Regions from separate parts of the Agromyces sp. NPDC055658 genome, predicted to be linked through region 1. Evidence: predicted binding sites of a transcription regulator. Region 1 holds the regulator's gene; the other holds the start of a gene.

Region 1 (3,488 bases):
GTGCTCGCGGTGGACCTCGCCGGACACGGGCGCAGCCCGCGGGCGCGTCGGTACTCGCCCGCCGCATGGGCCGACGACGTGGTCGAGACGGTCGAGCCCATGCTCGACGGGCCCCCCGACGTCGTGCTCGGGCACTCGCTCGGCGGCCTCGTCGCGAGCCTCGTCGCCGACCGGCTCGCGCCGCGGGCGGCGATCTACGTCGATCCCGCGTTCGCCTTTCCGACGGGTCTGCGCGGCCTGGCGTACAAGGCCTTCTTCGCGATCGCCCCGAGGCCGCGGCGCGGCGCGCTCGTGCGGATGAACCCGAAGTGGAGCGCGGTCGACGTCGACATCGAACTGGCGACCCTCCGCGACTGGGACAAGCGGACCGTGCTGGGCTTCGCCGACACCAGGCCGCTGGTGCCGCCGGCCCGACTCGTCGCCCCGACGCTCGTGCTGCTCGCCGAGAAGAGCCTGCTCATCACCGAGCGCGTCGCGGCCGACCTGCGCCGACGGGGCATGACCGTCGCGACGGTGCCGGGCACGGGTCACACGGTCTTCCGCGACGATCATGCTGGGTTCATGGACGCGGTGATCGGCTGGCTCCGTTCGGTGGCGCAGCCTGCGGGCGCGATCGCCGCAGGCGCGACGAGCGCATAGCGTCCTCCGGGCGCACGTCACCCGACGTCCCCGGCCTCGCCGATCGCGCGCCGCCGGCGCGGCCGCGGGCTCAGATCGCGCGCCGCCGGCGCGGCCGCGGGCTCAGACCGCGCGCAGCACGGCGACGACCTTGCCGAGGACCTCGGCCTGGTCGCCGAGGATCGGCTCGAACGCGGTGTTGCGCGGCAGCAGCCAGGTGTGGCCGTCGCGCTGGCGGAACACCTTGACGGTCGCCTCGCCGTCGAGCATGGCGGCCACGATCTCGCCGTTCTCGGCGGTGCGCTGCGAGCGCACGACCACCCAGTCGCCGTCGCAGATGGCCGCGTCGATCATCGAGTCGCCGACGACCTTGAGGATGAAGAGCTCGCCCTTGCCGACGAGCTGGCGGGGGAGCGGGAACACCTCGTCGATCTGCTGCTCGGCCGTGATCGGCACGCCGGCCGCGATGCGGCCGACGAGGGGGACCATCGCCGCGTCGCCGACCGGCGCGGGATCGCCCGCCGACGGAGGTCGCTCGTCGAGGCCCGGCAGCTCGATGAGCACCTCGAGCGCGCGGGGGCGGTTCGGATCGCGCCGCAGGTAGCCGGCGAGTTCGAGCTGGTTGAGCTGGTGCGTGACGCTCGACAGCGATGCGAGGCCGACGGCGTCACCGATCTCGCGCATGCTCGGCGGGTAGCCGCGTGTCGCCACCGAACGCTGCACGACCTCGAGGATCGCGATCTGCTTCGCGCTCAGGCTCTTGCGGCGGCGTGCCCTGCCGGTCTCGCGCACGTCGTTGTCGCTCTTCACGGTTCCGCCCCTCGTTGCGACCGCCTTCGCGATCGGATGTCGGTGGTGTCTGATCGACTGTTCCCAGACATTCGAAACTGTATCCACATGCGGCGGGAGCGGCAAACATTCGTTCGAGTGTGTCGCGAGATCGCTCCCCGAGAAACCCGCAGTCCGATGCTTGCAGTCGAAGATGTTCGAAGATATATTCGGAACAGAGATTCGCATCCGGCCCTCCCGGCCGAGGGCCGGATGCGATCCCACGCAGGAGGGTGACATGAGCGCAGCGATCGTGACGAACGAGTACCGTTCCGGTGTTCCGGTGCCCCGCGCAGGCCGTGTCGACGGCGGTGCGGAGGCTGCACCGCGCACCCGCCTCCGGCTGACCCGTCGCGGGCGCGCTGTCTTCACGACCCTCGCCGCACTGCCGATCGTCCTCTGGGCGCTCGCAGCCGTGCTGAACGCCGGCGGTGCGGCCGCCGACCTGGCCGGGGGCGATTCGCTGCAGTACGTCACGGTGGGTGCCGGGGGCTCGCTCTGGGAGATCGCCGAGGCGATCGACCCGTCGGCCGACCCGCGCGACACGATCGCCGAGATCGTCCGGCTCAACGGGCTCGACGGTGCGACGATCGAGCCGGGCCAGCGCCTCGCGGTCCCCGCTTCGGAGTAGGCGGTCATACGAGGTCGCACGCCGGGGCGTCACGGGTCGCGTGGCTAGGCTGGTTCGGTGACGAGTCTCGACGACCTCCCCATCCGCGACGACCTCCGTGGTCGCGACCCGTACGGTGCGCCGCAGAAGGCGGTGCCCGTCGCCCTCAACGTCAACGAGAACACGCATGCCATCCCCGAGGACGTGGCGCACGACATCGTCGCCCGAGTCGCCGCCGCGATCCTCCGGTTGAACCGATACCCCGATCGCGAGTTCACCGAGCTGCGAGAGGCGCTCGCCGGCTACCTCGGCCACGGGCTCGCACCCGAGCAGATCTGGGCCGCCAACGGCTCGAACGAGGTGCTGCAGCAGGTGCTGCAGGCGTTCGGCGGGCCCGGCCGCTCGGTGCTCGGATTCGCGCCGACGTACTCCATGTACGCGCTGCTCGCCTCGGGCACGGGCACCCGCTGGATCGCCGCCGACCGCGACGACGACTTCGAGCTCAGTGCCGAGACGGCGGTCGCCGCCGTTCGCGAGCACGACCCCGACCTCGTCTTCCTCTGCGCACCGAACAATCCCACGGGCACGCCGCTGTCGCTCGACACGGTGCGTGCCGTCGCCGACGCGGCACGGGGCATCGTCGTCGTCGACGAGGCGTACTTCGAGTTCGCCGACCCCGGTGCCCCGAGTGCGCTCACGCTGCTCGAGGGGCGGCCGCGGCTCGTGGTCTCCCGCACGATGAGCAAGGCGTTCGCGTTCGCGGGCGCCCGCGTCGGCTACCTCGCCGGCGACCCCGCCACGATCGATGCCCTGCGGCTCGTGCGCCTGCCGTACCACCTCTCCGCGCTCACCCAGGCCGCCGCGCTCGGCGCGCTCGCCCATGCCGACGAGATGCTGGCGATGGTCGACGACATCCGCCGCCAGCGCGAGCGAATCACGACCGAGCTCGCGCGACTCGGCTTCGCCCCGCACCGCAGCGGATCGAACTTCGTGCTGTTCGGCGGGGTCGACGACCCGCACGCCGTGTTCGAGGGGCTGCTCGCGCGAGGCATCCTCATCAGGGAGCTCGGCATCCCCGGGCACCTGCGCGTGACTGCGGGCACCGAGGCCGAGACCACCGCCTTCCTCGAGGCGGTCGCCGTGTTCGCGCCGGCGGCCGTCGCGACGAGCGGCGCGGCCGGTGGCACCACCGAGAATAGGATCGAGTCATGACCGCCCAGCCCCGATCGCGCACCGCGCGCGTGCAGCGCGAGACGAGCGAATCGAGCATCGACCTGTCGATCGACCTCGACGGCTCGGGCTCGAGCGACATCGAGACCGGCGTGCCGTTCTACGACCACCTGCTCACCGCGTTCGCGAAGCACTCGCTCACCGACCTCACCGTGCGCGCGTCGGGAGACCTTCACATCGACGTGCATCACACCGTCGAAGA
Region 2 (3,488 bases), on a different contig from region 1:
TCTGCGTGGCGAGGCGGATGCGCTGCGCCTCGCCGCCGGAGAGGGTGCCGGCGGCGCGCGCGAGGTCGAGGTAGCTGAGGCCGACCCGGATGAGGAAGTCGAGGCGGACCTTGATCTCGCGCAGCACCTGGGCGCCGATGGCCTGCTCGCGATCGGTGAGCTCGAGGCGGTCCATGAATGCGCGCGCATCGGTGAGGCTCAGCAGGCCGACGTCGGCGATGCTGTGATCGTGGATCAGCACGGACAGCACCTCGGGCTTCAGCCGCTTGCCGTCGCACACGGGGCAGGGCACCTCGCGCAGGTACTCGGCCCACCGCGCCCGCTGCACGTCGGTCTCGGCCTGGAGGTACTGCCGCTCGATGTACGGCACGACGCCCTCGAAGCCCGAGGTGTAGCTCATCTCACGGCCGTACCGGTTGCGCCAGCGCACCTTGACCTCGAAGTTCTGCCCGCGCAGGACCGCCTGCCGTGCCTCGTCGGGGAGCTCGGCCCACGGCGTGTCGAGGGAGAAGCCGAGGTCGCGGGCGAGCCCGTCGAGCAGCTTCTCGTAGTAGTTGTAGAGGCTCTTGCCCTGCGAGGTCCACGGGAGGATGACGCCGTCGGTGATCGAGAGGGCCGGGTCGCCGAGCAGCAGCTCTTCGTCGACCGACATGCGCGTGCCGAGGCCGGAGCACTCGGGACAGGCGCCGAACGGCGCGTTGAACGAGAAGGTGCGCGGCTCGATCTCGGTGAGCTGGATCGGGTGCTGGTTCGGGCACGAGAGCTTCTCGGAGAAGGTGTGCCAGACGTCGGGACCCGACTCGTCGATGAAGTTGACCTGCACCAGGCCGTCGGTGAGCCGGAGCGCCGTCTCGAGCGAGTCGGTGAGCCGGCCCAGCACGTCGGGCCCGGCGACGAGCCGGTCGACGACGACGGAGATGTCGTGCTTGATCTGCTTCTTGAGCTTCGGCGGCTCGTCGAGGCGGATGAGTTCGCCGTCGACGACGGCACGCGAATAGCCCTGCGCCGCCAGTTCGCGGAAGAGGTCGACGAACTCGCCCTTCTTCTTCGACACCACGGGGCTCAGCACCTGGAACCGGGTGCCCTCCTCGAGCTCCATCAGCCGGTCGGCGATCTGCTGCACCGTCTGCCGCTGGATCTTCTCGCCGCAGACCGGGCAGTGCGGCACGCCGATGCGCGCCCACAGCAGTCGCATGTAGTCGTAGATCTCGGTGATCGTGCCGACCGTCGAGCGGGGGTTGCGGTTCGTCGACTTCTGGTCGATCGACACGGCGGGGCTCAGGCCCTCGATGAAGTCGACGTCGGGCCGGTCGACCTGCCCGAGGAACTGCCGGGCGTATGCCGACAGCGACTCGACGTAGCGTCGTTGCCCCTCGGCGAAGATCGTGTCGAACGCGAGCGACGACTTGCCCGAACCCGAGAGGCCTGTGAACACGACCATCGCGTCGCGCGGGATCTCGACGTCGACGTTGTGCAGGTTGTGCACGCGGGCACCGCGGACACTCAGGCGCGAATGGGCATCGAGACGTGAAACTGGCACCCTTCGAGTCTAGAGAGACCCACCGACACGGATGCCTCGACCGATGCGCTGTCGGCGAACAGATGTTCGAATCGGACCGGCGGGCGCCCCCGTCGAGACTGCAGCGCGCCCGCCGTACCCGTCAGCCCAGGTGCCCCGCCTTCTCCATCTGCCGGAGCTCGCGCTTGAGCTCGGACACCTCGTCGCGCAGTCGCGCGGCGAGTTCGAACTTGAGCTCGCCGGCCGCCTCGAGCATCTGGTCGTTGAGGTCGCGGATGAGCTCTTCGAGGTCGTTCGCGCCCTCGGCGGCGATGCCTTCGGTACGGAGGTTCGGCACCGGCGACTTCTTACGGCCGTCGCGGCCCGCGAGCAGCGCAGCGGTGTCGGCCTCTTCGCGCGCGAGCACCTCGGTGATGTCGGCGATGCGCTTGCGCAGTGGCTGGGGATCGATGCCGTTGACGCGGTTGTACTCGAGCTGCCGGTCGCGCCGACGCGTCGTCTCGTCGATCGCCTGCTTCATCGAGTCGGTGAGCACGTCGGCGTACATGTGCACCTCGCCCGAGACGTTGCGCGCGGCGCGCCCGATCGTCTGGATGAGCGAGGTCGACGACCGGAGGAACCCCTCTTTGTCGGCGTCGAGGATCGCGACGAGCGACACCTCGGGGAGGTCGAGACCCTCGCGCAGCAGGTTGATGCCGACGAGCACGTCGTAGACGCCTGCGCGAAGCTCGGTGAGCAGTTCGACCCGCCGGAGCGTGTCGACGTCGGAGTGCAGGTAGCGCACCCTGACCCCGGCCTCGGTGAGGAAGTCGGTGAGCTCTTCGGCCATCTTCTTCGTGAGGGTGGTGACGAGGACCCGCTCGTCGCGCTCGGCACGCTTGCGGATCTCTTCGAGCAGGTCGTCGATCTGCCCCTTCGACGGCTTCACGACGATCTGCGGATCGACGAGGCCGGTCGGCCGGATGATCTGCTCGACGACGCCGTCGGCGATGCCCATCTCGTATCGGCCCGGCGTCGCGGAGAGGTACACGGTCTGGCCGACGCGCGCCTTGAACTCGTCCCACTTGAGGGGGCGGTTGTCGAGGGCGCTCGGCAGCCGGAACCCGTGCTCGACGAGGGTGCGCTTGCGCGACGAGTCGCCCTCGTACATGGCACCGATCTGCGGCACCGTCACGTGCGACTCGTCGATCACGACGAGGAAGTCGTCGGCGAAGTAGTCGAGCAGGCAGTGCGGCGCTTCGCCGGGCGCGCGCCCGTCGATGTGCCGCGAGTAGTTCTCGATGCCCGAGCAGAACCCGATCTGCTCCATCATCTCCAGGTCGAAGGTCGTGCGCATGCGCAGCCGCTGCGCCTCGAGCAGCTTGCCCTCGCGTTCGAGCTCGGCGAGGCGCTCGTCGAGCTCGTCGCGGATGGTTCCGATGGCGCGCTGCATCACGTCGGTCGATGCGACGTAGTGCGATCCCGGGAAGACGGGAACCGCGTCGAGCTGGCGGACGATCTGCCCCGTGAGCGGATGCAGGCTGTAGAGCGCCTCGATCTCGTCACCGAACATCTCGATGCGGATCGCCAGCTCTTCGTAGACGGGGATGATCTCGATCGTGTCGCCGCGCACGCGGAACGTGCCCCGCGAGAAGTCGACGTCGTTGCGCTGGTACTGCATCGAGACGAACTTGCGGATGAGCCAGTCGCGGTCGACCCGTTGGCCGACCTGCAGCGGCATCATCGCCCCGAGGTACTCCTCGGGCGTGCCGAGGCCGTAGATGCAGGACACGGTCGACACCACGACGACGTCGCGCCGGCTGAGCAGGGAGTTCGTCGTCGAGTGGCGCAGCCGCTCGACCTCGGCGTTGATCGAACTGTCTTTCTCGATGAACGTATCGGTCTGCGGGACGTAGGCCTCTGGCTGGTAGTAGTCGTAGTAGGAGACGAAGTACTCGACCGCGTTGTTCGGCAGCAGCTCGCGGAACTC

What was found. The regulator LexA, encoded in region 1, represses DNA repair genes until DNA is damaged. The targets are predictions, from matches to a motif close to TCGAACANNTGTTCGA.
Region 2: the regulator LexA is predicted to act here: its motif matches at 1,595-1,610, upstream of uvrA (excinuclease ABC subunit UvrA).

Annotation. Positions count from the first base shown of each region.
Region 1 is NZ_JBSHHD010000033.1:14,459-17,946, reverse strand. It holds partial or broken gene ACWGPE_RS14865 (alpha/beta fold hydrolase) at 1-639, shown strand, start outside; gene lexA (transcriptional repressor LexA) at 742-1,428, opposite strand; gene ACWGPE_RS14855 (LysM peptidoglycan-binding domain-containing protein) at 1,685-2,077, shown strand; gene ACWGPE_RS14850 (histidinol-phosphate transaminase) at 2,135-3,268, shown strand; gene hisB (imidazoleglycerol-phosphate dehydratase HisB) at 3,265-3,488, shown strand, end outside.
Region 2 is NZ_JBSHHD010000023.1:8,723-12,210, reverse strand. It holds gene uvrA (excinuclease ABC subunit UvrA) at 1-1,540, opposite strand, end outside; gene uvrB (excinuclease ABC subunit UvrB) at 1,662-3,488, opposite strand, start outside.